Regions from separate parts of the Pseudoalteromonas sp. 4NS20-0020 genome, predicted to be linked through region 1. Evidence: predicted binding sites of a transcription regulator. Region 1 holds the regulator's gene; each other region holds the start of a gene.
What was found. Region 1 encodes ArgR, which controls arginine synthesis, uptake and breakdown. Its sites were predicted from a motif close to ANTGAATANNTATTCANT; they were not measured.
Positions count from the first base shown of each region.

Region 2: a site for ArgR is predicted at 8,472-8,489, ahead of AC27JL_RS05075 (arginase family protein). Genes of this name have one in related genera too.
Region 3: a site for ArgR is predicted at 8,350-8,367, ahead of AC27JL_RS11155 (OadG family protein). Genes of this name have one in related genera too.

Region 1 covers NZ_BAAJMI010000004.1:268,713-279,808, forward strand. Annotated here, with positions in the region: gene rplU (50S ribosomal protein L21) at 1-30, opposite strand, end outside; gene ispB (octaprenyl diphosphate synthase) at 453-1,424, shown strand; gene mdh (malate dehydrogenase) at 1,520-2,452, opposite strand; gene argR (transcriptional regulator ArgR) at 2,677-3,144, shown strand; gene AC27JL_RS11840 (Dyp-type peroxidase) at 3,141-4,040, opposite strand; gene AC27JL_RS11845 (ABC transporter ATP-binding protein) at 4,087-5,136, opposite strand; gene AC27JL_RS11850 (ABC transporter permease) at 5,137-6,768, opposite strand; gene AC27JL_RS11855 (Fe(3+) ABC transporter substrate-binding protein) at 6,768-7,772, opposite strand; gene AC27JL_RS11860 (tRNA-uridine aminocarboxypropyltransferase) at 8,571-9,263, opposite strand; gene lpdA (dihydrolipoyl dehydrogenase) at 9,526-10,953, opposite strand.
Region 2 covers NZ_BAAJMI010000002.1:239,213-250,308, forward strand. Annotated here, with positions in the region: gene AC27JL_RS05040 (M24 family metallopeptidase) at 21-1,241, opposite strand; gene AC27JL_RS05045 (flavin reductase family protein) at 1,395-2,003, opposite strand; gene AC27JL_RS05050 (SDR family NAD(P)-dependent oxidoreductase) at 2,013-2,741, opposite strand; gene AC27JL_RS05055 (thiol-disulfide oxidoreductase DCC family protein) at 2,738-3,136, opposite strand; gene ppc (phosphoenolpyruvate carboxylase) at 3,257-5,902, shown strand; gene cdd (cytidine deaminase) at 6,334-7,260, shown strand; gene udp (uridine phosphorylase) at 7,323-8,078, opposite strand; gene AC27JL_RS05075 (arginase family protein) at 8,524-9,633, shown strand; gene AC27JL_RS05080 (amino acid ABC transporter substrate-binding protein) at 9,756-10,457, shown strand; gene paeA (polyamine export protein PaeA) at 10,591-11,096, shown strand, end outside.
Region 3 covers NZ_BAAJMI010000004.1:126,235-137,330, reverse strand. Annotated here, with positions in the region: gene AC27JL_RS11205 (energy transducer TonB) at 1-121, opposite strand, end outside; gene AC27JL_RS11200 (GTP cyclohydrolase II) at 766-1,389, shown strand; gene AC27JL_RS11195 (BPSS1780 family membrane protein) at 1,467-2,255, shown strand; gene AC27JL_RS11190 (regulatory protein RecX) at 2,255-2,707, shown strand; gene alaS (alanine--tRNA ligase) at 2,727-5,327, shown strand; gene AC27JL_RS11180 (aspartate kinase) at 5,334-6,551, shown strand; gene csrA (carbon storage regulator CsrA) at 6,643-6,834, shown strand; gene AC27JL_RS11170 (YcxB family protein) at 6,886-7,353, opposite strand; gene AC27JL_RS11165 (hypothetical protein) at 7,484-7,675, opposite strand; gene AC27JL_RS11160 (DUF1328 family protein) at 7,727-7,900, opposite strand; gene AC27JL_RS11155 (OadG family protein) at 8,413-8,658, shown strand; gene oadA (sodium-extruding oxaloacetate decarboxylase subunit alpha) at 8,670-10,451, shown strand; gene AC27JL_RS11145 (sodium ion-translocating decarboxylase subunit beta) at 10,465-11,096, shown strand, end outside.

The DNA of each region.
Region 1 (11,096 bases):
TTTACCACCACTTTGGAAAACCGCGTACATAATTAACTCCGTCTGTGCACCCTCAAATCGGCGCAACTAAAATATTCTTCGATAGGGCGCGAAGTTTACGCTAACGCGAAATAACTAGCAAGCCTATTTTGTAATTAAAATGAATAAAAAGTAGCTGCTTTGAGAGCAATTCAATATTTTCTCTATTTTATATTAATTAAGCCTTTTGCCAAGCGCTTTTTAACTCTTTGCAAAAATAACCCTACTAATAAAATTGCAACCTGCGTCGACCATTATTCAAACTCAAAAACCACCTTTCACCGTCTAATAATTAAACACATTTGTGATTGAATTAAGCACTTATTAAGCACTTTAGGTAGGTTTTTTAAATCAATCGTCACAAAATATCGAGCTAGTGCGTTTTTTGTTGTACAATCTGCGCCGTTCACACATAAAAATTGGCTCGGAGATCAATGGATATAAAAGCTATCCAGGCGTTAATAGAAAGCGATATGAATGACGTCAATCAACTTATACATGCGCAAATGCGCTCAGATGTGGCGTTAGTAAACCAACTTGGTTTATACATAGTTAATAGCGGCGGTAAACGCGTTCGTCCTATGTTAGCTATTTTAGCTGCCAAAGCGCTAGGATATACTGGTAAAGACCACATTACACTTGCGACCATTGTTGAGTTTATTCACACCGCGACCTTATTACACGACGACGTTGTTGATGAGTCAAACTTACGCCGAGGCACCCCGACCGCTAACGCTGAATTTGGTAATGCTGCTAGCGTATTAGTTGGCGACTTTATATACACGCGCTCATTCCAGTTAATGGTTGGTTTAGGCAAAATGCAAATTATGCAAATACTCGCCGATGCAACCAATATAATTGCTGAAGGTGAAGTACTGCAACTTATGAATTGCAACGATCCAGACACAACCGAAGCCAGCTACATGCAAGTTATTTACTCTAAAACGGCTAAGCTGTTTGAGGCTGCTACCGGGCTTGCTGCTATTATTACCAATAATGATGAAGCCACGCTCAATGCATTAAACTTATACGGTATGCACTTAGGTACGGCATTTCAGCTTGTTGACGACGTGCTTGATTATAACGCCGATGCAGACCAGCTAGGTAAAAATATAGGCGATGATCTAGCCGAAGGTAAGCCTACCCTACCACTTATATATGCAATGCAACACGGTAATGCGCATCAAACACAGTTAATTCGTGATGCAATTGAGCACAGTAATGGTATGGAACATTTAGAAGAGATTTTATCTACGTTAAAACAAACCAATGCGCTTGAGTTTACAATGCAAAAAGCAGAGCTTGAAGCCGATAAAGCAATTGCTTGCTTAGATTTTTTACCTGAATCTGAATACAAGCACGCATTGGTAAGCTTAGCCCGTATAGCCGTTGACCGTGATCACTAGCCTTAACGAGCCTGTTATTTAACACTAATAGTAAATAACATTCGAGCAACAAAAAAGCCTGCAAATGCAGGCTTTTTTAATGCTCATTCTGGCTATTACGCCATGAAATCAACACCTTCTTTGATGTCTTTTTTCAGTGTCTCAAGCATATCGTTCTTCGCTTTTTCTTCAAATGCGCTTAGCTCGCCGTAAGAAAGAATTTCTTCAACGCCGTTTTTACCTAAACGTACTGGGTGTGCAAAATACTCTGCATCACCATCTTCAACAGCAACGTATGCGTAATCTACAACATCTTCACCTTGTAGGCCTTTAACTAAAGACATACAAAAACGTGCTGCAGCAGCACCCATTGATAATGTAGCTGAACCACCACCTGCTTTAGCATATACTACTTCAGTACCTGCATTTTGGATACGTGGAGTAAGTGCAGCAACTTCGTCTTCAGTGAAAGTTACGCCTTCAACTTGAGAAAGTAGAGGAAGAATAGTTGTGCCAGAGTGACCACCAATTACTGGTACTTTAACTGTAGCAACGTCTACGCCTTTAAGTTCAGCAACAAATGCTTCTGAACGAATCACGTCAAGCGTAGTAATACCAAATACACGGCTTGCATCGTATGTGCCTGCTTTTTTGAACACTTCAGCAACAATCGGTACTGTGCCGTTTACTGGGTTAGTAATGATACCCACAAGTGCTTTAGGACAACTAGCTACAATGCCTTCAGCTAGTGTTTTAATGATACCGGCATTTACGTTAAATAAATCTGCACGATCCATACCTGGTTTACGTGGCATACCCGCTGGGATTAAAACAATATCAGCACCGTCAAGCGCTTTGTTTAAATCGTCTGCGCCAAAACCTGCTACTTTAACATCAGTTGGGATGTGTGATAGGTCAACAGCAACACCTGGTACAACTGGTGCAACATCGTAAAGTGATAATTCAGAACCAGCTGGTAAGCCTGTTTTTAATAGTAAAGACAATGCTTGACCGATACCGCCTGCAGCACCTAATACAGCAACTTTCATTGGAATTCTCCGTCATTTGAGGTAGGAAATACTTGTGGCCCTTAAGATAATGAAATTAGCGCCTAAAAACAAATTTATCGGGCCTATTTTGCGATATTTTCGACCATAGTTGTAAACTTTGGTGGTTTATCGCATCAAACTGTCAAGTTGACTAAACAACTGCTGCATAATTATTCATTTTTGTGTAGTATTTACAGCATAAATAACAATAATGAATAAAGACTATGCAACCTCAAGATAAACAAGAAGCATTGGTAAAAGCGTTTAAATCACTTTTAAAAGAAGAAAACTTTGGCTCTCAGGGCGAAATAGTTGATGCGCTTAAAGAGCAAGGCTTTGACAATATAAGCCAGAGTAAAGTGTCACGCATGTTAAGTAAGTTTGGTGCTGTGCGAACCCGCAACGCTAAACAAGAAATGGTTTACTGCCTACCCGCTGAAATGGGAGTGCCGACAGCTAAAAGCCCATTACGCCAGTTAGTCATTGATATTATGCATAATGAAATGATGATCATTATTCGCACCAGTCCAGGCGCTGCGCAGCTTATTGCCCGCTTACTTGACTCGTTAGGAAAGGCCGATGGTGTATTAGGTACTATTGCCGGAGACGATACTATATTTATTGCCCCAGCTAAAATTTCTGAAATAGACGTTACGCTTGAACGAGTACGTATTTTATTTGATACGGTTTAAATTTGCTTTAAAAACCCAACTGAGGGGGCAAAAAAAGCAGACCCCATATCGGCTTGAGTAAAATCAAGCCAATGGTCGTAACACTCCCCCTCCCCTAAACGGCTATTTAATACAGCCTCAAATGCAGTACCAGTACTTGCGCAGCTTATGCATAACATACCTTGCTCATAAACATCGCCATAAGGCATGCTTTGATTCAACAAAAGGGGTTGCCCCTCTTCATCTTTTAACTCACTACGCGTGGCATGACTGGTATTTAGTGCTGGGGTTATAAGCGTATTATCAAGTCGTGTACGGCCCATAATTTGCTCTTGCTCACTGAGCGATAAGTGCTGCCAAACAGTTAAGTCGTGTTTATAGCGCTGAACATGAATATAACTTCCCTGATCTTCAAAACAACCAGGTTTATTAATTAAAGCAGTTGAACGCTTTTTTCTTCCGTGTGGCGTATCACCACCATAAATAAAACCATTAAAATCTCGGCCATCTAAAAAACGAAAGTTACGTATTTGCTCCACAAGTTCGACATCAGGTGCAAAAAGCTTTAAAACTTGCAATGCAAATAAGTGGTTTACGTCTTCTCTGTCTGAACGCACCTGCACAAACAAGTCACACGGCTGAACACTCATTTGGTGATCTGGATGATTTATATTTGGAAAGCTTTGCAGCTCACTAGGAATATACTCAGGAAGAATATGAGGCCAATATTGGGCGCCAATGGCAACAACGCACGACAACATCGACTCTGAAAACTGATCATTAAACTCTTCTTCAATTGCGCTTACTTGTTTTAATTTAGCGCGCAATGATTCGTCTTGACCATCAAACACATTAAAAAATAAATGCAAACCATGCAGGTTTGCTTCAGCACAAATCCCAGATTGCGCTTGCGCCATTGTTATTCCTCAGTTTTACAGATATGTACACAGTGAATCACATTAACTATGATTCAAAAAAATTCACTGTGTGGGGTTTTATTTTTATTATAACCTGCTCATTGATTTCAAATGATTGGCCATATTGCGCTTCAACTTCAAGCGTTTGTTCGGCTATAACAACTTTATAAACATACGCAGAGCCAATAAAGCGACGACTTAATATTGTAGCCCGTTTACTGAGTTTGTCACTTTGACACTCTTGCACAAGTTCAATTTGGTGAGGTCGCACATATAACTCACCACTACATGGATAGCAGCTCGTTTGCATATCTGACTCAACGGTGCCAAAAGGTGTTTTATATTCAGTAGCCGTTAATGCTTCTGCGGATAAGTATATGCCTTGACCTAGAAACTCTGCAACCACCTTTGACCTAGGAGCAGCAAAAAGCTGCTCTGGCGTGCCTTGTTGGGCAATACTACCGCGATCCATAATGGCAAGCGTATCAGAAAAAGCAAAAGCCTCTTCTTTTGAATGGGTAACAAATACCGCTGATACTTGTTGCGCCTTAATAATACGGCGAATATCTGCAATTAATTCAAAACGAACTTGGGTATCTATATTTGAAAACGGCTCATCAAGAAGTAGTAAACTTGGTTTATATGCCAACGCACGGGCAATCGCAACGCGTTGCTGCTGCCCACCAGAAAGCTGGTGAGGAAATCTATCTGCGCAACCAGACAAATGCACTAACTGAAGCATTTCATCCACACGCTGTTGTTTTTTGGATTGGCTCATTTTACCTAACCCAAACGCAATGTTATTTGCTACGCTTAGATGAGGAAACAACGCGTAATCTTGAAACATCATACCTATATTTCGGTGCTCTGGTGCAATAAATGTTGACTCATCACTTACCAGCTTGCCATCTATAAATACACTTCCATGCTTGGCCTCAACTAAGCCTGCAATGGCTTTTAATGTGGTGGTTTTACCGCAGCCACTGGCACCAAGCAAGCATACAATCTCATCTTTACCCACGGTTAAGTCTAAGTTTTCGATCACCTTTGTACCGTTATAGTGATAGCTGACACCTTGCAAAATTAAACTACTCATTTAAGTGTGTTGCTCCATAGAACGATTAATAAAATACAAGGGGATAAATCCAACAATAACAATAGATAAAGCAGATATAGAAGCCAGCTCTAACTGCTCATCACTCACGTACTGAAAAACATGCGTTGCTAGACTTTCAAAGTTAAATGGTCTGAGTAATAACGCAGCAGGAAGTTCTTTCATGCATTCAATAAAAACGAGTAAGGCAGCTGTCAGTAAGCCTCTTCTTAATAAAGGTAGGTGCACTAAACGCAATGTTTGGCCTTGGCTTTTACCCATAGACTGGCTTGCCATATCAAGTGATGGACTAATACGCACAAAGCTCGACTCTATCGCTCCGTGAGCAATAGCATAAAACCGAACGACATAAGCAATCACAATAGTAAACACACTGCCTGTTAGTAACAAACCTATGTCTAAATTATAAGGCTCTAATACATTATTAATACTACTTTCTAACAGTGTTAGAGGTAATAAAACGGCAATTGCTAATACGGTGCCAGGCAGTGCATAGCCCGTACTCGCTAGTCGCCCAGGAACGAGAGGGTAAGACTGTGTTGTTATACGCTGATAAAAAACAACAAAAACACCTAATGCAATTGTTATTACGCTCACAACTCCTGCCACTTTTAGGCTTTGCCACGCATAATTAAAAAAATCAGCACTCCATGCTTTTTCGAAGTAGGTAATGGCGTAATTAAGTAATACTGCAATCGGGATCACAAAAGATACAAGTAAAACCGTGCCACAAAATGCCGTTGCTAACCAAGCGGACTTTCCCTTTAAAATATAAAGTGCTTCGCTATTTACGCCCGATTGGCGTTCAAATACAGCTTGATTACGACGACTAAAGCGCTCTGCCATAAGCGCTAAAAATAGTAGTAACAGCATGACACCTGATATTTTTGCAGCAGCAGTCAAGGAGTAATAACCAAACCATGTGTCGTAAACCGCCGTTGTTAGCGTGCTAACAGCGAAATAACTAACGGTTGCAAAATCAGCCATTGTTTCCATACTGATCAGCGCAAGGGCCGCAACAATAGAGCCGCGAGATAATACAAGACTCACTTTAAAAAAACTTTTAGTTGGGGAAAGTCCCATTAATTGACTTGCCTGCACCAATTTAAAAGACTGCTCTCTCAAAGCAGTTTTAAAAATTAAAAATAAGTATGGGTAAAGCACCAAGGCAATCATGACTATTGCGCCCGGCAGGGTACGTATATCAAAAAACCAATAGTCACTGGGAGATTGCCAGCCAAACCACTCCCTTAGAGTAATTTGCACTGGTCCTGCGTAATCAAGTAAATCAGTATACACGTAGGCAATAATGTAAGTAGGCATAGCAAGGGGCAGCATGAGCGCCCATTCAAAGTGTTTTTTTCCGGGAAAGTTACAATAAGCAGTTAGCCAACCAAGTGGCAACGCTATAACACTACTGAGTGCACACACACCCAATATAAGTAGTACAGTATTAGAAATGTAATCCCAAAGCACAGTGTCCCAAAGGTGAGTAAAAACCTCTGAGTTGCCTTGTAGCGATTCAAAAAGAAGGAAGAACAACGGGGCCGACAAAACTAAACCTGTCGACCACGCGAATAGCTGCCATTTAGACAGCTTAAATTTATAAGTCATTAAAGATCGAACTTCACCTCATCAATTAACTTAAGCGCTAACGGACGATATTTACTGATCTCATCAAGTGGCAAGCTATCTTCTTTAAAGCTGCCCCATGATGCAACCAAACTGGATAATTGCACACCAGGCTTAACTGGGTATTCCATATTAAGCGATGCATACATGTTTTGCGCTTTATTGTCGGTCATATACTCTATGAGTTTCAAGGCATTTTCAGGGTTTTTAGCATATTTAGTAATAACGGCCCCCGAAACATTGATATGTGAACCACGATTAATTTGATTAGGAAAATTAATGTGTACCGCCTCAGCCCATGTTTTTTGTTCTTCGTCTTGCAACATTTTACCTAAGTAGTAACTATTGCCTAACGCAAGATTACATAGCCCCTCTTTAACGGCTTTAACTTGAGCACGGTCATTGCCTTGTGGTTTACGTGCTAAATTAGCCTTGACGCCTTCAAGCCATGTTTTAGTTTGCGCTTCACCGTGATGAGCAATCATTGAAGCAACTAACCCTAGGTTATACGGATGTTTACCTGAACGAGTACAAATTTGCCCTTTATACTTTGGATCGGCTAGTTCTTCGTAAGTGAGCTTTGGTAATGCGCCCAAACGATCTTTGGACGAATATACATTTCGCACGCGTTTTGTTAGCGCGACCCATTGGCCATCTCCATCTCGAAAAGCAGAAGGTACGTTAGCATTTACATTAGTACTATTAATTGTTTGAGTTAAGTTTAAATCTTCCAATTGAATGAGTGCACTAAAATTAGAAGTAAGAACTAAATCAGCTTTACTATGTTTACCTTCGCGTTTTACACGCTCGATTAAGCCTTTTTTAGCAAACACAACATTTGTTTTAATACCGGTTTGTTTTGTAAAATCGTCTAAAATAGGTTGTATTAAAAAAGGTTGGCGAAAAGAGTAAATATTAACAACATCATTTGCAAAGGCTGGCGCCGATACGATAAATCCTAAAGCGATAGCGAGTGTTTTCTTCATTATTCCACCTAAATAGTAATTATTATCAATAATTCTACCGTGAACAGTTAAAAAGTGCACACCCTAAATACCCATAAATACTAAAAAAGCGTCCAAAACAGAAATACCCTGTAAGAGATATCTCACGGAAGTGGCAGCTTATAAGTAAAACACCGATTAAAAACCTACCAAAAAAAACATAAGCCATTGATATTAAATAACTATATAATATTTAACAATAATAATACATAAACTATTTAGCGTTTTTGTCCTACTTTAGATGGACCATCCACCTATAATTACTTCATCAACTAAGCAATGACGCTTAACGAGTAAAAGGACAGGGATTAATTACTCGCAAACCAGTGACTGGTTATGAAGGATAACACGGAGTTAGGACAGGCTCAGGATGAGTATCGCAACGGAGTGTTAATAAACGGACAGCATCAGGAAGATGCATAAAGGAGTGCAACATTGGAGTGTTGCTTAACAGGAAGTTGAAGGAATATAAAGGACAGGTCTTAACAGGCAACACAATGGACTGATAACAACACGGAAGCACTAGGAAGTGCAAATGAAGGATTTGGTAATAGGTTTTACCGCAACAGGACGTATAGGAATAAAGGAGATAAGCCCGGATTGGCTTATATTGCATAGAACTAAAAAGTAATATAGCAATAAACATGGAACAGTAAAAATTGGAGTTGATTAAGTTCAATTGCAGGATGCAGAAAATTAGAAGATTCCGCAAGCGCGCCTAGAGATAGAGCGCGCTTTTCTTTGCCCTAAATTTAATACTACCACTCAATACAATCGGTATTAAAGAGACTCTGGTCTGCCTTTATTTCGTTTTCCCATAAGATACGCATCTCTAAACTTTATAAAGTGATCCTCAAGCTTTTTAGCTGCATCCATTTCACCCGCGAGTGCTAGCACTAAAATACCTACTTCAGCTGTGCCTAATTGATGCGCATGAGGCGCAACTCGTAAGCGATAATCTGATAACTTATCAGCTGTTATAGACAATACGGGCAAGTTATCTAAATATGGGCTTTTACGAATCATTTTTTTCGCTTCACGCCATGTACCATCTAAAAATATGAATAGCGGCTTTTTATTAGGCTCAATATTCACTTGCGTAATAGCTCGCCCCTCTTCTACATCCTCAGCAGGAAAAATAACCATTGGCTGATATTGCTCATCATTAATAAGCGCTATTAGCGCATCATCTGGATTAGTTCTATCCCATTTAAAAGCATGGTTATCGGGTATAATTTCGGCAATTAAACGCCCCGTATTTGAAGGTTTAAAACTTTCGTTATGGTACATCAATAAACACACTGCAGCATCGCACTGCGCTTTCTCTACGCCTTCACAAATACAGTAGTGCTTTGCAATTAAGCATTGCTCACAACGTGCTAACTTAGCGCCACGGGCATTAAATTCGCGACGAGATTCACTAATTTGCTGAGCGCGTAATACCAGTACTGAATTATGGGAAGAGTGAGTCACTGTGATTAATTACCTTAAATTTGATCGGCGCATATTGTAGCTAAAAACGTGATGAATAGATATCAGCTATCAGCTATCAGCTATCAGCTATCAGCTATCAGCTATCAGCTATCAGCTATCAGCTATCAGCTATCAGCTATCAGCTCAAAATAAAATGGCATTTTATTAAAGCAAGTTTTGTTTATGTTTGGATTAACAGCTATAAAACAAAAAACCCAAGCCGAAGCTTGGGTTTTAAAAAAGCGTTGCTAGTTAAAAGAACTTACTTCTTCTTTTTAACTGCTTTTTTGTTTGGTAAATCAGTGATTGAACCTTCAAAAATTTCAGCTGCAAGGCCAATTGATTCGTTCAATGTTGGGTGAGCATGAATAGTAAGTGCTAAGTCTTCACCATCTGCACCCATTTCAATACCTAAACCGATTTCGCCAAGCATTTCGCCCGCGTTAATACCAATCATAGCACCACCAATTATACGGCCACTTTCTTTATCAAAGATAAGCTTAGTAGAACCCTCAGTACGAGAAGACGCAATTGCACGACCTGAAGCAGCCCACGGGAATACCGCAGTTTCAATGCTTAAACCTTGCTCTTTAGCTTCTTTCTCAGTAACACCTACCCATGCAATTTCTGGGTCAGTGTAGGCAATTGAAGGAATACATTTAGGGTCGAAGAAGTGCTTCTGACCAGAGATAACTTCTGCAGCAACATGACCTTCATGAACCGCTTTATGCGCAAGCATAGGCTGGCCAACTAAGTCACCAATTGCAAAAATATTGCTTACATTAGTACGTAACTGTTTATCAACGTTAATAAAACCACGCTCATCTACATTTACGCCTGCTTTTTCAGCATCAAGTAAATTACCGTTAGGCGTACGACCTACTGCAACAAGTACTTTGTCGTAACGTACTGGCTCAGCTGGTGCATTTTTACCTTCAAATGTAACGTATAAGCCATCGTCTTTCGCTTCAACAGCAACAACTTTAGTTGAAAGCATAACGTTAAACTTATCGCTTACGTATTTTTGGTAAATTTTGATAATATCTTTATCCGCTGCAGGAACTAATTGATCAGCAAATTCTACTACATCAATGGCAGAACCTAATGCGCGGTAAACAGTACCCATTTCAAGACCGATGATACCACCGCCTAAAACAAGTAGTTTTTCAGGAATATCTTTAAGCTCTAATGCGCCAGTTGAGTCAATTACACGGTCATCTTCTGGGATAAAAGGTAAATTAACTGGTTTTGAACCTGCGGCAATAATAGCATTGTCGAATGTGATAGTAGTTGTACCGTCAGCACCTTCAACAGCTAAAGTGTTGCTACCAGTAAATTTACCATAGCCTGGTACAACTTTAACTTTACGCATTTTAGCCATGCCGTCTAAGCCGCCCGTAAGCTGGCCAACAACAGACTCTTTCCAAGAACGGATTTTGTCTAAGTCAATTTGCGGTGCACCAAAAGTAACACCATGAGATGACATTTCTGCAGCGTCATCAATTACTTTAGCTACGTGTAAAAGTGCTTTTGAAGGAATACAACCCACATTAAGACATACGCCGCCTAATGTTTCACGCGATTCTACTAATGTAACTTCTAAGCCCAAGTCAGCAGCACGGAAAGCCGCAGAGTAACCACCAGGACCACCGCCTAGTACAACAACTTGAGTTTTTAATTCGTTGCTCATGCTATTACCTTAATTGTTTGAACGGGACACTGCCCTAAAATTTAACTGCCATGTTTCTGCATGGGCAGAAAATCAGAGCAATTCACAAATAGTGCAAAGATTGTATCATTGCATATAGTAAAAATCCCAGCTAAAAACAACTG
Region 2 (11,096 bases), on a different contig from region 1:
AACAGCTGCTCTTGAAGGAATTAAGCGTTAAGCCCAAATGGGTCGTCTATACTGTGGCTAGGCTCTGTAAACCAATGAGGGCCGTTGTCGGTCATATAAAAATGATCCTCTAAACGCACCCCAAATTCATCGGGTATCACTAGCATTGGCTCGTTACTAAAGCACATGCCTGGGGCAAGTGGGGTTTTATCACCGCCAACTAAGTATGGCCATTCGTGAATATCTAAACCAATACCATGGCCAGTTCGATGCGGGCAACCCGGTGTTTGGTACTGCGGGCCCAGCCCTTGAGCCGCTAAATAGTTACGAGCACCTGCGTCAACATCTTCGCATGTAGTACCAATGTTTGCGGTGTTAAATGCGGCCAGTTGCGCTGCTTTTTCGTGATCCCAAAACATGCGCTGGCGCGGTGTTGGTTCACCAAATACATAGGTGCGGGTTATATCTGAAAGGTAATCGTGTACTTTACAACCGGTATCTATTAATACCATATCGCCTTTTTTAAGCACTTGCGCATCTTTAACACCATGTGGAAACGACGTTGCTACGCCAAACAGTACAATACAAAAATAGTTGCCCGGAGCACCTACTTTTTGATGCGCTTTTTTTATAAAGGCTTCTACTTCTGTGGTGGTAATACCTTCGTAAAGCATACTCGCAGTGGCTTGGTGAACGGCTAAGGTCATGTCCATTGCGCACTGCATAAGTGCTAATTCGTTAACCGATTTGTGCATACGACAATGTGCAGTAACACTTTGCGCATTGATAATATTCAAGCCTTTTTGCGCTTTGTTAATACCATCGAATATAAAGAACTGTGCGCTTTCATCGATGCCGATGGTGGCGTCGTCACTAATGTTTAGTTGCTTTAATACGCTAACAAATAGCGCATAAGGGTTTTCGTGCTCTTGCCAGCCGTGTATTGGCCCTTCAACCACTTTAAAGCCATCTAGGGTACCAATTTCAAAATAAGGTGCTATGTACTGTACTTCACCAATTGCAGGTAAAATTGCGCCAACCATACGCTCACTCGCATACCACTTCATACCCGTAAAGTAGGTTAGGTTGGTCCCTGCATTTAGGTAAATTGCATCAATGTTATTAGCTGTCATATAAGCTTGTGCTTTTGCTATACGTTCAATGTGTTCGTCAGTCTGAATAGGTGTTAACGATTGGGTCATATTACTTAAGCTGGCCAATGCTTGCTCTGGGGTTTGCGTGCCAATACCGATTGTGCTCATGGGATTCTCCTTGGAATTTTCGCTATTGTGCGCAATGCATTTTTAAAATTCAATGTTCTGCGATCAGCAACATCGATTGAGGTTTTTAGTGCGTTGGGGTTAAGTTGGGTTGTGCGTTTGTCATGACAAAGGGGTGACATGCACCCCTAAAAGTTATTTTTTTGCGTAGGGAAGGCGCGTTAATTTATTTGCTGTGTGGTAGCTGTCAAGGCCTGTAACCGCAACAGTATCAATGGCTTGTAAATCTAGAAATCCATCGCTTTGCAGAGCGGTTTCATCTAAATACACATCGACAATTTCACCAATCACTAGTTCAGTTCCGTTAATTTCAAGATGTTTACTTTCAACAAATTTTACTGAGTATTTTAAGCGACTCTCTTTGACAAAAGGGGCCGAAAACTCATTTAAGTACTCAGGTGTTAACCCTGTTTCCTCAAATTCGGATTCGTCTTTGTCGTAGCGTGCTGAGGTTTGATGCGCTTGTTTATAAATAGACTTATTTACCTGATTGATAGTGTAAACACCTGTTTGTAATATATTTTCAAACGTATGGCGCGGTACACTGTGTGGGCGCATTATCATACCTACGAGGGGAGGGTGAGCACCCAAATGAATAACCGAACTAACAATCGATAAATTAGTGTTGCCTAGTAGGTCTTGTGTGCCTATTAGGTTTGCGCTTTTAAACCCAGATAACGAGTTTATTAAATGTGTACGAGTACGTTTTTCAAGTGCGTCGATACGCGCTTTAGTAAAATGCATTTTAAATCCTTACCACGGTATAGTTGAGCCTTGCCAATCTAAATAAGCTGGCTCGCCATTTAGTTCTAAATCAGGGTTGTTATTTGTTAAGTCAAAAAGTTGGTGTGCTACAAATTCAGGTGTAAACAATTTGCCTTCGGGTACATTTTTTTGAAAAGGCTTAGACAGGTCAGTGTCAGTTGTACCAGGATGAAATAGCACAAGCTTGGTGTTCTTTGCACGACGAGCAAGCTCTACTGCAGCAGTTTTAAATAACATGTTAAGGGCTGATTTAGATGCCCGATAACTGTACCAGCCTCCCATTTTGTTGTCGTTAATACTACCTACTCGTGCACTTAGCGCGGTTATAGTGCAGTGCGTTTTATGATTGATTAAAGGCAAAACGCTTTGTAAGCAGAGCAATGGGGTGAGCGTATTTGCGTTTAGTAACAAATTAAAATAATCAGCGTTGATGTCTTCAAGCTTTTTTTCTGGCATGTGCTCGGAGTTATGTAACTTACCGTTGAACATTATTACTTGGTGTATGTCGGCTTGCTCATCTTTTAAATGTTGAGTAAGGCCAAATAAACTGTCAGTAGAGTAATCAGTATTGTAAAAAGTAATATTGTTACTGTGTTGTGGAACATGGTTACTTGAACTGACACATACAATGTTAAATTCAATTGTTTGGTTTTGAAGGTGCTTCACGTAGGCTTTAGCAATCGCGCTACTAGCGCCAAAAAGAATAATTGTCTTCATTTTTTTCCTTTTGATTTTATAGCGCACTGGCCGTTGTTGCACTGGGTATTAGGCATTAACAATCTACTTATAGAGTGCCTATGTTTTGCAAAAAAAATATAGCCCCAATCTGCAAAAATACGAATAACAGGCAAGCGAATAATTTTCAACCAGCGGTGTTTTCCAACTGTTTTCCACGCTTGATACGTTACGTCTAGCCCATAAATTATCTCGCCATTTTTTAGTTGCGCTTGCAGGTATGTAAATGCTTGGTTTTTGTTTATATGCCTGTAGCGCTCGCTAAAATCAGCAGCATTTAAATCCTCAAGGGTGATTAAGCTGTGTTTATCTGCTTGTTTTAACTGTTGCATTTCAGTGCTGCAAAGTGGGCAGTTACCGTCGTAAAAAATGATCATACCAGTGCTTTGTGATTATTTTATCTATACTTTTTTACGACATGACATTGCAAATGGATCTATTAAATATGCGCTCTTAATGATATTAATAGTCCTCCATGAAACAAAGGAGACTGAGAAATGAGTGAACAATATGCCGCCTTGCGAGGTAATGTAGGTCTACTTGGGCAATTATTAGGTCAAACTATAAAAGATGCCCAAGGCCAAGCAATTTTAGATAAAGTAGAAGAAATTCGCGCTTTATCAAAATCCTCTCGCAGTGGTAATGAAGACGATCGCAAGGCGTTAATTGAAGTATTACATGCGCTTAGTGATGAAGAGCTTTTACCGGTTGCCCGTTCATTTAATCATTTTTTAAATTTAGCCAATGTGGCAGAGCAGTTTCATACTGTATCGCGTTTTAATGACGCTGGTCTTGGCCAGCAAAACCCTCTCACTCAAACATTAAAAACGTTAGCCGCAAAAGCACAAGAAGGTCAGCTAGACTCTAACCACCTTGCTGACACACTCTCAAAACTCCACATTAATTTAGTACTAACGGCACACCCCACAGAGGTTACACGCCGTACCATTATCAACAAGCACGTAGAGTTGAGCGATTGTTTAGCATCGCTTGAGCGAAAAGATAACTTGGAGCATGAGCGCGAAGCTATTTTAAATAGAATTGCTCAGTTAATAAGCCAAGCGTGGCATACAGACGATATTCGTCGTTCGCGCCCAACGCCTGTTGATGAGGCCAAATGGGGGTATGCAGTTATTGAAAATAGTCTTTGGCATGCTGTTCCGCGTTTTTTACGTGAATTTTCGGAGCATGCTAAAGAGCAATTAAGTCTAGAGTTGCCCATTGACTACAGCCCAATTGAATTCACTTCTTGGATGGGTGGAGACCGAGACGGTAACCCATTCGTTACTGCACAGGTTACTTCGCAAGTTCTTGACCATGGTCGCTGGATGGCACTTGATTTATATAGCCGAGATATTGATACGTTATGCGCTGAGCTATCTATGTCTGACGCCAGCGACGAACTCATTGAGTTGGCAGGCCAAGATTTTGAACCCTACCGCACTGTGCTTAAAAAGCTTAAAGGCGAAGTGTCTGAAACAGTGGCGCATTTAGGTGCAAAAATTAAACACAAACGCACTGACGCACAAGATCTTGTTACTGATATTAACCAGCTTAAGCACCCAATTGAGGTATGTTATCGTTCATTATTAAAATGCAACATGAAAGTCGTTGCCGATGGGTTACTACTTGATTTAATGCATCGTTTAAACAGTTTTGGTCTTCGTTTGGCAAAACTGGATGTACGTCAAGATTCATCACGCCACAGCGACGTTTTTTCTGAACTTACGCGTTATTTAGGGTTAGGGGACTACAACCAGTGGCAAGAGCAAGACAAGCAAGCATTTTTACTAGCGGAGCTTAATTCGCGTCGTCCGCTTATTCCTAAGCATTGGCAACCAAGCCCTGATGTACAAGAAGTGCTCGACACCTTCGATGTAATTGCAAAGCAAGATGAAAAAACATTTGGTTTGTATATTATTTCAATGGCACGCACTGCATCCGATATTTTAGCTGTACAGTTACTTCTTAAAGAAAGCGGCTGTAGTTTTGAATTGCCAGTTGCCCCATTATTTGAAACATTAGACGATTTGAATAATGGCAGCGACGTGATCACGACGCTACTCGATAATGTGTGGTACCGCGGCCATATTCAAAATACGCAAAATGTAATGATTGGTTATTCAGACTCGGCTAAAGATGCCGGTATGATGGCAGCAGGTTGGGCCCAATATGAAGCAATGGATAAACTCGTGCAGCTTGCAGACGAGCGCGGCATTGAACTTGTGTTATTCCACGGCCGAGGAGGGACTGTTGGTCGAGGTGGTGCACCGGCTGCACAAGCACTGCACTCGCAACCGCCAGGCTCACTTAAAGGTGGTTTACGGGTAACAGAGCAAGGCGAAATGATACGCTTTAAATTTGGTTTGCCAGATGTAGCACTACAAAGCTTAAATATATATGCAGGGGCAGTACTGCAGAGTAACTTATTACCACCGCCAGAGCCTAAACCACAATGGCGCGAAGTTATGAAGCTTATTAGTGAGCGGTCGTGTGAGCATTACCGCAATGTTGTTCGCCACGACGAGAATTTTGTTCCTTACTTTAGAATGGCAACGCCAGAATTAGAGCTCTCTAAACTTCCGCTTGGCTCTCGTCCTGCAAAACGCAACCCTAATGGGGGCGTTGAAAGTTTACGTGCTATTCCATGGATTTTTGCATGGAGTCAAAACCGGTTAATGTTGCCCGCTTGGTTAGGTGCGTTAACAGGCTTAAAAAAGGCGCTAGATCAATATGGCTTAGAAACACTAAACGAAATGAGCCTCAATTGGCCATTTTTTAGAGCTCGTTTAGAAATGCTTGAAATGGTATTTAGTAAAGCCGATAGCTGGTTAAGTGAGCACTATGATAATGCGCTGGTGGAAGATATGTACAAGCCGTTAGGTGTAACGTTGCGAAAAGAGCTTGAGGAAGCCATTGAGCTTGTGCAGTCGTTAAGTCCTCAAAAAAGCTTACTTGCAGCTCAGCCTTGGATAAAAGAGTCGATTAGTTTACGAAACCCGTACACCGATCCGCTCAATGTCTTGCAGGTTGAATTGCTTCGCCGTGCCCGCTCTAACGAGGAGCATAACGAAGGTGACATCGATAATGCATTAATGATCACTATGACAGGTATTGCTGCAGGTATGCGTAATACCGGTTAATCGTTAACGTTTGTTATTTAGCAAGGGAACACGCCGTGTTCCCTTTTTTTGTGTTTAATAACCTAAGGTCTATTTACCTTTCGCGGTTAAATTTTCAGCAGTGTATTTGGTGCTTAGGCAAGGCAGCGCCTATGTAGTGTGTTTATTCCCGATAAATAGGCAATAACGCAGCATGAATACCAAACACGCGCTGCCCGAAGGTTCGCCCTAGGTGCGATTAACTCTTTGTTGCCTACATGAATGTAGGTAAGGAGCATGAGCAGGGCGAGGAGGTTTTGCTCGGTTTACTTAGCCCACATGGTTACAAACCTTGCGCCACGATTAAATAGTCTCTAGTTTGAACAAGTTTTAAGCCTGAAAGGTCAACAGGCCCTAGCAATTTGGGTCTTAAACTTTTAAACTACTTAGCCATTGAATAATTAAAATACATTATGGCTTCAGCAACTTTTACTGTACAAGAAGATACAGCCCTTACAAATTCTCATATCACGTTAAACGTAGCGCAAACAGCGTCCTTACGTAGCCAATTAAAGTCGCAGCGCGGCATATTAAACACCAACAACATTGAACAGCTTTGCAAAGAGTTTAATGTTTCTGTCGATTCACTGTTACAAGGTTTAGTGCCCTTAGCGTCTGAGTTTTCAGTGGCTCCAGTGTCACATTTTCATGTTGGTGCAATTGTGAAAGCTATAGATGAGCAGCAACAAGTTAATTTTTATTTTGGCGCTAATGTAGAGTTTGATCATCAAGCACTGAGTCTCGTTGTTCATGCAGAACAGTCTGCCATTAATAACGCTTGGTTAAATGGCGCTAAAAAAATCCTTAAAATTGCTATAAGCGACGCTCCGTGTGGCTACTGTCGCCAATTTATGAATGAATTAGCCGACGCAAAAGAATTTGATATTTTACTTCCAAGTCAACATTTTAAATTGGTAGAGCTATTACCTCACTCGTTTGGACCAACCGATTTAGGTAACGAATTTAGCTTGTTTAACCCAAAGCCTCAGTTTGCGGTTTTTGATGACGAACAGATCGAAGAGACCTTTGCTGGCTTTGCGCTAAATGCATATGTACCGTACAGTCAAAATTTTAGTGCAGTCAAGGTAAGTACATTTGATAATGGGGATTTTTACGGCAGTTATGCAGAAAACGCAGCCTATAGCCCAAGTTTATCGCCTCTGCAAAGTGCGTTGAGTCAGTTCTTTTTAGCCGGCCTTAGTTTTGATAAAGAGACGGTGAAAGGCATCACACTTTTAGAAACGAAAGGGCACGAAAATCAAGCGGGTGTTTCGAAAGCGGTACTATCGGGATTTACTGATTTGCCAGAGCTAAAAGTAATTAGTGCAGCGCTTAAATAGTGTCAAAAAAGCACAGCTAATAAGCTGTGCTTTTTCATATTAATTTTACTTATAAAGTAAAATTAACCTAGTAGCACCTTGGCGGCTTCTAATACAACAGCCACTGATTTTCTTTCTATTTCACCGTGGTCAACGTTAGGAATTTCTTGACGAGTACGGTTAACTAATACACCGGCAACACAGGCTGCTTGCAAGCCAAGGGCTGCACACATAGTGAATAATGTGGCCGACTCCATTTCGTAGTTCATTACGCCCAGCTTTTGCCATTCTTCACAGCTACCTTGGAATGCTTTTGGCACATAACCAGAATGAGTATCGTAGCGCTCTTGGCCTGGGTAAAATGTATCGCTAGACGCTGTAATACCAATATGAAAGTCAATGTCTAAGTTTTTACATGCTTCAACCATGGCTTGTGTTGCATAAAAATCAGACACAGCAGGGTAGCTAAGTGGTGCAAAGTGTTGGCTTGCACCGTCTAAACGTACAGACGCTTGGCTAATTAAAATTTCACCTTCATTAATATGCGGCTGAATAGCACCCGTAGTACCAATACGTAAAAATTGACGCACGCCCAATTGAGCAAGTTCCTCTACTGCAATCGATGTAGATGGGCCGCCAATACCGGTTGAGCATATAACCACAGAGTGGCCATTTAGTTGACCTAGATAAACATGAAACTCACGTGTTTGAGCAAGGCAGGTTGGGTTGTCTAGGAATTGAGAAATACGTGCAGCGCGATCTGGGTCACCGGGCACAATCGCAAGTTTTGCACCTTGTAGATCGTCAATACATAGTCCTAAGTGAAATACCTTTTCCATATCTAAGCCTTTTTAAAATAATTTTTATCAATCTAGCATAATTGCTAGAAACCTTTCTTAAGTACAGGACGTATGTCCGTATTAATATAATTGAGTGCTTGTTTAAGCCAGTAAAATAGGGCTTTAGCGTATTTTATTCATCAACTATGAATATTCAAGCACACCCATGGATTGCTGGTTTACTTGTGCGGTTGACTTGTGTGCGCAAGCATTATAAGTATCACTCAACTAAGTGGTTAGTCATAAATGATGATTGCCTGCATTAATTAAAAGTTATTAAATATCAGTTTCTTATGTTTTTATTTTAAGTTGGTTTTGAAAGGGTTTTTAATGATACAGACAAAGAAAATTTTTAATTTTTTAATTATTTAAAGTTTAGGCCTGTTTAATCGTTTTGCATAAATAATCACTAAAATACGCACTGAACAATTCATAAGGATTTATTATGAGTCAAGAAATTCAAGCATTTAATAGTAAAGTAGAGCACTGCTTATGTGCTCCTGGCGATGGTGTTTTTACCGTTAATACTGCAAAAGAGCGAAAAGCGGCACTTCGAAATAAACTGTATGGTCAAACCGAAAATGTAGATACGCTATGGCGCGAATCGTTAAATGAGTTGCCTCACTCTCCCCATAAAGCGGTCATGCTTGGAATTAGTTCTGATTGTGGTGGCGGTATTTTACGTGGTGCCAATTGGGGGCCTTTGTTTGTTCGCTCAGCATTAATTGATCAGCACCCTGAATGTCATTCGTTCGACTTAGGTGATGTGCGTGTTATTCCGCATTTGTTACATGACAAATACCTAAACGACGCAACTATCTCTAATTGCCAAAAAGCGCTATACGGAAACGAAAATAACGACTACTACGTAAGTCCGTTATCAATTACTGAAGATGTGTGCGACAGCTTTTACGCGACGTTCAAAGATAAGGGTGTTTTTGGTATTGGTGGCGACCACTCTATTAGTTATCCATTAACCAAAGCGTATTTAAAAGCTAAACGTGAGCAAGGTAAGCGCACAGCTATTATTCATTTTGATGCGCACACCGATTTGCTTGTGGAGCGCTTGGGTATAGATTTATGTTTTGGCTCTTGGTGTACACATATTTTAGAGTTTTTACCTGCACCCCATCACTTAATTCAATTTGGTATACGTTCAAGTGGAAAACCAAAATCACACTGGGAAAACACATTTGGGGTTAAGCAACATTGGGCGCATGAAATTATTGAACGCGGTGCAGCCGCTGTTGCTGCAGAGACTATCGCGCAACTAAAAGCGGATAATGTTGATGAAGTGTATGTAAGTTTTGATATTGACGCACTCGATGCCGAATTTGCTTCTGCAACCGGTACACCGGAAGATAACGGTTTAACACCAAAGCACGCGCTAGACATCTTATCAGCCATTGCCGATCAATTTCCAATTACGGGCGCTGATATGATGGAAATAGCACCATTTACCGATAGTTCACTCGTGGGCCAAGCAAGTTCTGAAACAACATTAAAAGAAGGCGCAAAAATTTCAGCGTTTTTAATTAATGCGATGAATAAATAAGTGCTTCAAAACGAATGCTATTGGCTTAATCTTATTTTATTAAATACTCAAAACTAGCAGTCTACAAAGCCTCAACTATATTTATTGAATAATTGCACTAATTTAGTTGAGGCTTTTACCCAATGAAGGGATTTGTTTTTTTACTTTGCGTGTTGTGTACGACAGTAAAAGCACACGAAATTAACATAGTGACGGAGGTGTTTCCTGACTTTCAATATCTCGATGCAAACAACCAATTGGCAGGTCGCTCTGTAGAAAAGGTAAAAAACGCCCTTGATGCTGCTGGTATTAGTTACACTATGTCGGCTAACAATTGGAGTGTGTCTTATAACGCAGCCCTTCGAGATAAAAACACCTGTATTTTCTCAATTGTTCGTTTGCCACCAAGAGAAAATAACTTTGTGTGGATAGCTGAACTTGAAGAGTTTGAGTCAGCGATTTATGGGCTGAAATCTCGAGGCATAAAGTTAAAGACTTTACATGATGCCAAGCGCTATAAAATAGCAGTATTAAGAGATAACTTTAGCCATCATTATTTACTTGAACGCGGTTTTAACGAAACCCGGCATCTGTTGCTGATTGATAACTTAGATAAAATAGATAAGTTAATTAGTGCACGCCGTGACATTCTTGATTTTGTCATTCTGAGTAAAAAACAATTTAATTACCGTCTCAAAACATCACCAAAGTTAAATTTACTCGAGCCAGTGCTAGATTTAAATACGGCTCAATCTCCATTATACTTTGCATGTAACATAAATATGGATGAGTCGTTAATTACACAGTTACAGCTTGCATTTAGACAAACCTCCTCTCTTAATTAGTGGCTAAAAATCATTTAACTAACTGAATAATAAAAACTTAAACATAAAGTAAAAATATCAATTGCTGCGATTAAAAAAGCGACTATAATCAGCTGCTTTTTATATTAAAAGCGCTAACTTTTTGGAGCGTTAAATGGGTGATTTAATCGGGATTAGTCTATTGATCTTGATCAGTGCGTTGTTTGCTATGTCGGAAATAGCAATTGCAGCGTCACGAAAAATAAAACTTCGTGTAATGGCAGACGAAGGCAGTTTAAATGCAGCTGCAGTATTAAAACTGCAAGAAAATCCGGGCGCGTTTTTCGCCATGATACAAATAGCACTTAATGCTATCGCTATATTAGGTGGCATTGTAGGTGAACAAGCGTTATCGCCATACGTTGAAAAAGTATTGGTTTTATTTTATCAGGGTGCATATGTAGAAAAAATTAGCTTTTTATTCTCATTTTTTACTATTACCTCGTTATTTATTTTATTCGCCGATTTAATGCCAAAGCGATTAGCGATGATCATGCCAGAAGCTGTCGCCGTTAAGGTCGTTAACATAATGCGCTGGGTTACATTTGCATTAACGCCTTTAGTGATGTTTTTTAATGGCGTGACTAACTTTGTACTGCGACTGTTTAAAGTTCCCGCAGA
Region 3 (11,096 bases), 140 kb from region 1:
GGTAACTTTGATAGGCAGTTGAAAAAGCCGCTTTAGCGTTGTCAGTTTGGCTAGCAAGTGCATTATTTGTAAAGGCAGATAAGCTTAATCCAACAAACAGGGCAAGGTGTTGTGGCTTCATAATGATCCTTATTAATTGTGAATCTGAACTTTGAATAATAACTCTATGCTAAGTGGTAATTACAGCGCTAACTACATTGAATTTATTTGCAAAAGATATGTAATTTTACAAGTAGATTTAAATTTTATTAACTAAAAGTGTTGGTTAAAAAGCAGTAGACTTAAATGTCATTACTCTCGTGTTATTAAACGTTTTATTTAAAATTCAGATAAATTTAACTAAAAATAACTTACTACAGATGATAGTTATTGTCATTAAATAGGTACGAAAAGCCAATGTTATATGCTGATTTAATGTGTTTTTTACTTAACAATAACGCTGGTTAAGAGACTTGCTAAAATATTGACTAGTAGTGATATTTTAAATTTATTCTCTAGCCAGAGATTTTCAATGAAAACAAGGCGAATTTACGCGTCAATAGCTGGCCTATTGCAAGTACATTCAACGCAGTTGGCGCTGAAAATAGCTGCTAGAGATAGGTTTATTATCCCGAGTTCGGGTTAATTAAGGTTAGTCATTGAAAACAGGCGCTGTCGTCGCCATATAATTGCGATAAACAATGTTGTACTACGATCTAATTTTACTCTTTTGTGATATTATCACTTTATTGTCGTGTCGTAGTTATTTAAATATTTGGATTTGTCGTGGCGCAAGTAAGAGCAAGAGTCCAACTTAATGTTGGCAAAAATAGTGATATCCCTGCAGAAATAGTGTCATTTACTGACCTAAAAGATGGCCAAGAACATATTGCTATGGTGTTTAACAACGCCGATACCGAGCAAGATGTACCGCTTATTCGTATGCATTCGGAGTGTTTAACGGGGGATGTTTTTCATTCGTCACGCTGTGATTGCGGCGAACAGTTAAACGAATGTATTGAAATGATGCACGAGCAAGGCGGTATTTTGCTTTACTTACGCCAAGAAGGCCGTGGTATTGGTTTATACAATAAGATTGATGCTTACGTATTGCAATCGCAAGGTATGAATACCTACGAGGCCAATAACCATTTAGGCTTTGCAGACGACTTACGCGACTTTTCGGATGCGGTATTAATGCTTAATGCGCTTAACTTAAAGCACGTTAAATTAATGACCAACAATCCTAAAAAACTCAATGCTTTGAAAGATGCGGGTATTGAAGTTGATACAGTTATTGGTACACACGCACACATAAAGGCGGGTGTAGCAGGTAATAAAGCCTACTTAGAAACCAAAATAAAGCATGGCGCACATATGCTAGATATTAAAAAAATTAAAAAACCTTAATATTACTGGTCTGCCTCTGTGATCCCACCCAACGCCAAGTTATACTTGGCGTGTTTCGTTATAAATTAAGAGCAAGTATGTCTACACAATTACGAGTATTTAAAGCAGATGCCGGGCTAAAGTGGTTAAAAGCGGGATGGCTTATTTTTAAAACCCAGCCAATGACGTTTATTTTTATGCATTTATTTATTGGCATTGTGGGCTTACTGTCGTTGTTTTTACCTTTACTGCAAGTGGTTGCTGCACTGGCTACGCCTTTTTTAACTGCTGGCTTTTACCAAGCAGTGCTGACCAAACAGCAAGGCGGTAAAATAATGTTGGCTGACATTCTTAAGCCATTTTCAGCTAAAGGAAACCGTTTAGGCTTGGTACGTTTGGCGTTATACCAAATGGGTGCGGGTATTTTAATGGCGTTATTAGCAAACGGTTTATTTGCTGATGCCGTGGCAATTATGAGCCAGCCAGGGCTTGAACCTCAAGCTGCACTTGAGCAAACTATTGCGAGTATTTCGGGTGCGAGTGTTGTTTTATTTTTTATGGCCATGCTTATTTATTTAACGGCCTTTGCCTATGCGGTACCGCTTGTTTATTTTAATAAAGAGCAACGTATTTTAACGGCGCTTAAGCAATCGCTTATGGTTTTTTATCATAATTTGTTTCCGTTGAGTGTTTTTGGCGTTATTTGCGTACTATTTATGGCGGTTTCTATGTTCTTATCGTTCTTACCACTGTTGATTTTAATGCCGATTTGCTACATTAGTTTTTTTGTTTCTTATCAGGCGATTTTTATGCCGATTGTCCCGCCAAGTGACGACAAAAATGTTAAGCCACTAAGCAGTGAAACAAGCGGACGCTTCGACGCTTAATGGATGATAAGTTAAAACAAAAATTAAAAAATTATGTACTTTGGTTACTCGGGCGCCAAGAATACTCGCGTCGTGAGTTAACCTTTAAATTACAGCAAAAAGAAGCCACAGATGAGTTTATCGAAAACTTGCTTGATTGGTGCGAAAAGCACAATTTTATAAACGAGCAACGTTACTGTGAAGGCTTTGTAAGAAAACACATTTTTAAATGCCATGGGCTTAAGCGAATTCAAAGCGAGGCCATGGGTAAAGGGATTGACCGTTCGCTACTTGAAAGAGTAGTTGAAGAGCTTGAAATAGACTGGTTTGAGCTTGCGCAGGATGCGTATAACAAAAAATATTCAAATACACCGGCAAACCTCGATTACAAAGACAAGGCTAAGCGCGTGCGCTACTTAATGTATCGAGGTTTTAGCTACGAACAAATCGATTTTGCAATGCAATCACAGTAAATACAGGTGAGATTTTCACATGCAGCACATGACTACCGCACAAATTAGGCAACAGTTTTTAGACTTTTTTGCCAGCAAGCAACACCAAGTTGTTCCTTCAAGCTCGCTTATTCCGGGTAACGATGCCACGTTATTGTTTAACAATGCCGGTATGGTGCAATTCAAAGATGTATTTTTAGGCGCAGAATCTCGCCCATATACACGTGCAACAAGCTCGCAGCGTTGTGTGCGTGCCGGTGGTAAACATAACGATTTAGAAAACGTGGGTTACACGGCGCGCCATCACACATTTTTTGAAATGTTAGGTAACTTCAGTTTTGGTGACTACTTTAAGCAAGAAGCAATTAAGTTTGCGTGGGAGTTTTTAACTGAGGTTGTTAAATTACCTCAAGAAAAACTGCTTGTTACTATTTACCACGATGATGAAGAAGCGTTTGAGTACTGGTCAAAAGATATTGGCTTAAGTGAAGATCGCATTATTCGTATTGCTACCTCAGATAACTTTTGGTCTATGGGTGATACAGGCCCATGTGGTCCGTGTTCTGAAATATTTTACGATCACGGTGAGCATATTTGGGGTGGTCCTCCGGGCTCTCCAGAGGAAGACGGCGACCGTTTTATCGAAATTTGGAACCTCGTATTTATGCAGTACAACCGTCAAAGCGACGGTACTATGCTGCCATTACCTAAGCAATCTGTTGATACGGGCATGGGCCTTGAACGTATTTCTGCTATTTTGCAGGGCGTGCATTCAAACTACGAAATCGATTTATTCCAAGGCTTAATTGCAGCGGCGGCGAGTGTCACTAACGCGCAAGATATGGACGATAAGTCGCTTCGCGTAGTAGCGGATCATATTCGCTCATGTGCGTTTTTAATCTCAGACGGTGTAATGCCATCTAACGAAGGCCGTGGTTACGTACTTCGTCGTATTATTCGCCGTGCGGTACGCCATGGTAATAAGCTTGGCGCACAAGGCGCGTTTTTCTTTAAATTAGTTGCTGCACTTATTGAGCAAATGGGTCAAGCGTACCCAGAGCTTGCTAAGCAACAAGAAATTATCGAAAAAGTACTGCGTATTGAAGAAGAGCAATTTGGTAAAACACTTGAGCGTGGCTTAGCTATTTTAGAAGAAAGCTTAAGCGACCTTAAGGGCGATGTGATCCCTGGCGATTTAGTATTTAAACTGTACGATACGTATGGTTTCCCTGCCGATTTAACCGCCGATGTTGCGCGTGAGCGCCAAATGACCATTGATCATAAAGGCTTTGAAGAATGCATGGCTGTACAGCGTAAAACTGCGCAGCAAGCTGGTAAATTTGGTGCCGATTACAACGAGCAGTTAAAATCAGATAAACACACTGACTTTAAAGGCTACGACAGCACGCATTACAGCGCGACAGTGGTTGAAGTGTTTGCCGGTGGTGAGGCCGTACAGTTATTAGAAGATGGCCAAGAAGGCATTGTAATACTAGATCGCACACCGTTTTACGCAGAATCTGGTGGCCAAACGGGTGATACCGGTACAATTACAGTGGCTGGTGGCGAGTTTAATGTGACTAACACTACTAAACTAGGTAATGCATTTGCGCACCACGGTACAGTACAAGGCCGTATTGGTGTTAACGATAAAGTGGATGCCACTATTGATGATGCTCGTCGTGAGAACATCAAGAAAAACCACACAGCTACACATATTTTACACGAAGCATTACGTCAGTTATTAGGTGAGCATGTAAGCCAAAAAGGCTCGTTAGTTCAAGCGGATCGTTTACGATTTGATTTCTCGCACTTTGAAGCCGTAACTAAAGACGAACTACGTGACATTGAGCGTGTAGTTAACGACGAAATTCGCCGTAACTTTGCACTTAATACTGAGCTTATGGCTATTGATGATGCTAAAGCGAAAGGTGCTATGGCGCTGTTTGGCGAAAAGTACGACGACGAAGTACGCGTAGTCACCATTGGTGATTACTCAATTGAGCTTTGTGGTGGTACACACGTTGAACGCGCGGGCGATATTGGCTTATTCAAAATAGTATCTGAAAGTGGTATTGCTGCAGGTGTTCGCCGTATAGAAGCAGTAACTGGCGCAGATGCAGTTGCTTATGTAAGTGAGCAAGAGCAACAGCTTAGCGATGTAGCAGCGCTTGTGAAAGGCGATAGCGCATCGGTACTTGAAAAAGTATCATCTTTACTTGAGAAGTCTAAAGGCCTTGAAAAGCAAATTGCTCAGCTTAACGATAAGCTAGCGAGCGCAGCAGGTGCGTCGTTACTTGATTCGATTGTAGAAATTAATGGCGTTAAGCTATTGGTTGCAAATGTTGAAGGCACTGAGTCTAAAGCGCTTCGCGGTATGGTTGACGACCTTAAAAACAAGATTGGCTCAGGTGTTATTGCCCTAGGTGTTGCCAGTGGCGACAAAGTAAGCCTAATTGCCGGTGTGACTAAAGACTTAACTGGCAAAGTAAAAGCCGGTGAGCTTGTAAACCACATGGCTTCTCAAGTAGGCGGTAAAGGTGGCGGTCGTCCTGATATGGCACAAGCAGGTGGTTCTGAGCCACAAAACCTTGCTGCTGCACTTGATAGCGTTACTGCTTGGTTAACTGAGCGTACTTAAGCCTAAGTGGCGTTAATTGTACAGAAGTATGGCGGCACGTCGGTTGGCTCAATAGAGCGAATAGAAGCGGTCGCCGACCTTGTTGTTAAAACTAGGCAACAAGGTCATCAAGTGGTTGTGGTGCTCTCGGCTATGTCGGGAGAAACCAACCGCTTAATTAATCTTGCCAAACAAATAGATTCCCGTCCTAGTAACCGCGAGCTCGACGTACTAATTAGTACCGGCGAGCAAGTATCGGTTTCGTTATTGGCTATGGCTATTATCAAACGCGGCCATTCAGCCGTTAGCCTATTAGCTGATCAAGTTAATATTCAAACCGATAATATGTTCGGTAAAGCCCGCATTACAGACATTGCAGCTACACGTTTAAAGCATGAACTTGAGCATAACCGTATTGCTATTATTGCCGGATTTCAGGGGCGTGATGTTGAAGGCAATATAACAACCCTTGGCAGAGGCGGTACTGATACGTCGGCTGTAGAAATAGCTGCGGCCATAAAAGCTGATGAATGTCAGATCTATACTGATGTTGACGGCGTATATACTACAGATCCTCGGGTTGAACCTAACGCACGAAGAATGAGCCAAGTGACCTTTGCTGAAATGCTAGAGTTAGCAAGCTTAGGTGCTAAAGTATTGCATATTCGTTCTGTTGAGGCGGCAGGTAAACACAATGTTCCATTAAGGGTGCTTTCGAGCTTTAACCCTGATGAAGGAACATTGATTACGTTTGAGGAAGACGATATGCCAAGTAAAGTTGTTTCGGGTATTGCATTTAATGCTGATGAGTGCTTAATTAAGGTACAGGGTGTGCAAAGCGGCACTCAAAATCTTGTAAAAATATTGAAACTTTTTGCTGATAACGGCATCGAAATAGATATGATTAATCAAGTTAATCATATCTTTGAAAAAATAGACTATGCTTTTACTGTGCACTCGAACGACTACCCGCAAGCACTTGAGTTACTAACCGAGCAAAAGGTGTCTTTAGGTGCTGAAAATATAATCGGGCTAACAACCATTGCAAAAGTATCTGCTGTTGGTATGGGAATGAAATCGCACTGGGGTGTTGCTAGTTTATTTTTTGATGCCTTAGCAAATGAAAATATTAATGTAGTTTTAGTGTCTACATCAGAGATTAAAATTTCAGTTTTAATAGATGAAAAGTACCTCGAACTAGCTGTTCGTGCATTACACAAAGTATTTTTAACGGAAAGTAGATAGATAGTGAGTTTTTACTTACTTTTTAGTCTATTTTTCATTAATATGGATAAGCGGAATCTTATAATTTTTATTGGAACATGGGAGCAAGAGAATGCTAATACTAACTCGTAGAGTAGGTGAAACCCTTATGATCGGTGACGAAGTAACAGTGACCGTTTTAGGAGTTAAAGGAAATCAAGTTCGAATTGGTGTAAATGCACCAAAAGACGTTTCAGTGCATCGTGAAGAGATTTACATGCGTATACAAGCTGAAAAGTCTAACCCTAATCCGGGCAATGCTTAATCAACACGTATACTTAACTAAATAATTTATTTAGCTAAGCCAAAAAGCCACTCATTGAGTGGCTTTTTTGTTTATAAAGTCGAGCATTTCATCTGTGAGTATTTGCTTAGAGATATATTGCATGTTGTTTTTATTTTTTATCAATAAGCCCTGTGGTGTTTCGATTACGTCAGTGATGTCTTGCCAAGCGAGCTGGTAGCTTTTGTAATGGTTTGCCGATTTAATGCCTTCATCATCAAAAGTGAGCGTAACCTCTGAGCCTGATGCTCTGCTAAACATTTGTCTGGTTACCCACCATGGCCTGCGATAATAAAAAGCAACGCATTCGAGTACAGCAACCATGATCAAAAATGTTCCTAAATAATGATCAGCTAAACCGTAAATGCTAAATAAACCAAGCGAAACTAATAGTACCAGTAAAAAATACTTAGGCTGCGCGCGTTTACTGTAAGGAAGTGACTCGTCAAAGCATTCATAAAAGTAGGGTTTATCAAGTGTGTAGGTAGTTGAAAATGACATAGTGCCTTGCTTTAAAAATCGTTTTATATATTTTAGCAAGTTCGCTTATAAATGAGCAGCTTTATAATGCGTGCATTTATTTCGGGCACAAAAAAACGGCCAGGTGGCCGTTTTTTTAATATACTAACTATTAACAGTTAGTTTCTTCAGCGTTTACGCCTTCTTTTACTTCTTCACACGTATCTTCAACAGAGTTTTGTACATCTGTTACTACTTCATCAATACGTTCGCCGGCTTCTTCTGCGTTGTTATCTTGGCAACCCATGATGAAAAAACTTGCGAAAAGACCAATTAGTGCTGCTTTTAAAGTTGTAGAGTTCATAGTGTAATTCCTTGTAAATAAATAAAATTGTAGTGTTAGTTGAGTATATGCCTACCTGGGCGATTTACCACGCAGCGCACCTGAAACTAACGAAATAACTAAAAGTACTATAAAAATAAAGAATATAATTTTTGCTATACCAGCTGCGGCACCCGCGATGCCACCAAAACCTAACACTGCAGCGATTAAAGCAATAACTAAAAATGTGATTGTCCAGCGTAACATTGTTTTCTCCTTGGTTATCAAATTTGTACACAATAGTTAATGCTAGTTGCGTGCCATGATATATTTTTGTTTAATATCAGTTGTTTATGTGTTTTCTCTGCGTTTTTGAGTTTGCTTGATTGGTAACTTTTACGTTGGGTTGTGTAACTTATTCACACACAAAAATATATCGCCACCGAAAAGCTACTCTTGGTAAGACCAATTAACAAATTTTATTTTCTCTACATTTTATTAGTCACAGTAGGCTTAGTAGAGTACGCAAAAATAGGCTTTGTTTAAACTTTACCTATAGCTTATAGATATAGTGAGTATTTTTTCTGTGTATTATGGGGTGTTGATGAGTAAGGGTTTTTACTGTGGTTAATAAATTTGGTTATATGTTATTTTTATTTTAATTGGTTTTACCAATTTACAATGGCTAGACAAAGGTATTTGTTTTGTTATTATCTAGTGAATAAATATTTAACTAAATCGATTTTTTATTTTTCGATATGGGTTTCAAGGGGAGAAGAATGGATATAGGTGCTGTACTTGCAACTGCTGGTAGCTTAATGCTAACAGGAATGGTTGGGGTGTTTGTCTTTCTTTCAATATTAATTGGCGCAGTTACAATTATGTCTAACTTGGTGGCGCGTTTTAGCCCTGCTGACGTTGCGACTCCAGTTAAATCACCATCATTTAAATCTCAAGGTGTGCCAAATGAGCACATCGCTGCTATTAGTGCTGCCATTGCTCAGTACAAATCAAATAACAAATAAGGGGCTCACACATGGCTAAATTAAAATTAACAGAATTGGTTCTACGTGACGCTCATCAGTCATTACTTGCCACTCGTATGCGTTTAGACGACATGCTACCGATTGCCAGCAAACTAGATGATGCAGGTTATTGGTCAATTGAGTCGTGGGGCGGGGCAACATTTGATTCGTGTATTCGCTATTTAGGTGAAGATCCATGGGAACGTATTCGTGCGCTAAAAAAAGCGATGCCAAACACTAAACAGCAAATGCTATTACGCGGTCAAAACTTATTAGGTTACCGCCATTATGCTGATGATGTAGTTGAAAAGTTTGTAGAGCGCGCACATAAAAATGGTGTTGACGTGTTCCGTATTTTTGATGCAATGAATGATGTGCGTAACTTAGAAACTGCGATTAAAGCGGCTGTAAAAGTAGGTGCTCATGCTCAAGGTACTATTTCGTACACGGTAAGCCCTGTTCATACACTTGATATGTGGTTAACTTTAGCTAAGCAATTAGAAGAGCTTGGCTGTCATTCAATTTGTATTAAAGATATGGCGGGTTTATTAAAACCGTACGATGCAGAAGAGCTTATAAAAGCGCTTAAAGAAACGGTGTCTATTCCAATCGCTATGCAGTGCCATGCTACAACAGGTTTAAGCACCGCTACATATCAAAAAGCTATTGATGCCGGTATTGATATGCTTGATACCGCTATTTCTTCTATGAGTATGACTTACGGTCACTCAGCAACAGAAACAATTGTAGCGATTGTTGAAGGTACCGCGCGCGATACCGAACTCGATTTAAACCAACTTGAAGAAATTGCTGCTTACTTTAGAGATGTACGTAAAAAATACGCTGCATTCGAAGGTAGCCTTAAAGGGGTTGATGGACGAATCTTATTGGCTCAAGTACCTGGTGGCATGTTAACTAACATGGAAAACCAGCTTAAAGAGCAAGGTGCAGCCGATAAGCTTAACGAAGTGTTACTTGAAATACCGCGTGTACGCGAAGATTTAGGCTTTATTCCACTTGTTACGCCAACGTCGCAAATTGTAGGTACGCAGGCAGTACTTAACGTATTAACCGGTGAGCGTTACAAAACAATCACAAAAGAAACCGCAGGTGTATTAAAAGGTGAGTACGGTTTAACTCCAGCTCCAATGAACAAAGAGCTACAAGAGCGAGTACTTGATGGTAGCGACGTTATTACGTGTCGCCCAGCTGACAATATTGCGCCTGAACTTGAAACGCTTGAAGCTGAGCTATTAAAAGAAGCGCAAGAACAAGGTTTAACACTCGCTGATGATAAAATTGACGACGTACTTACTTATGCACTGTTCCCGCAAGTTGGTTTGAAGTTTATCAAAAACCGTAACAACCCAGATGCGTTTGAACCAGTCCCTAGCGTAGAAGATAATTCAAGTAAGTCACCAGCTAAGGTGTCAGCCAAAGGTAACAGTGTTAAGGCTGAGCAATATAGCGTTAAGGTAGACGGTAAGGTTTACGACGTTGTCGTAGCGCAAGGCGGTGAGCTTAAAGAGGTAACGTTAAAAGATTCTGAGCACTTACCTCAATCTGCTTCAGTGGCTTCGGGTGAAACGTTAAATGCACCTTTAGCAGGTAATATTTTTAAAATAAAAGTAAAAGCCGGCCAAGTTGTAAACGAAGGTGATGTTGTTGTGATTATGGAAGCCATGAAAATGGAGACTGAAGTTCGCGCAATGCATACTGGTACCATTGCTGAAGTGCTTGTGTCTGAGGGTGACTCAGTGACCACGGGCGACGCAATTATTGCGCTGGCTTAAGGAGTAAATGTAAATGGAAGGTCTTTTAAACCTTTGGCAGGCTACTGGCCTTGCTAACTTTACGTTTCCTGGTTTGGTGATGATTGCAGTAGGCTGTTTGTTATTGTTTTTAGCGATATCTAAAAACTTTGAGCCACTGCTTTTATTACCAATTGGCTTTGGCGCGATATTAACTAATATTCCGGTTGCTGGACTATCAGATCCTGGTGGGCTTTTATACTCAGTTTACTATGTGGGTATAGATACCGGTATTTTTCCACTATTAATATTTATGGGGGTTGGTGCACTTACTGATTTTAGTGCGTTAATAGCAAACCCTCGTATGTTATTGTTGGGAGCTGCGGCTCAGTTTGGTATTTTTGCGACCTTATTTGGCGCAATTCTACTTAACTTTATTCCGGGTTTTGAGTTTACCCTTCAAGATGCATCGGCTATTGCTATTATTGGTGGCGCTGACGGTCCAACGGCAATATTTTTAGCCTCAAAATTAGCGCCTGATTTATTAGGTGCCATTGCGGTAGCGGCTTATTCATACATGGCGCTAGTTCCAATTATTCAGCCTCCTATTATGCGTGCACTCACAACACCAGAAGAGCGCCAAATTAAAATGCCTGAGCTACGTAAAGTATCTAAAAAGGAAAAAAT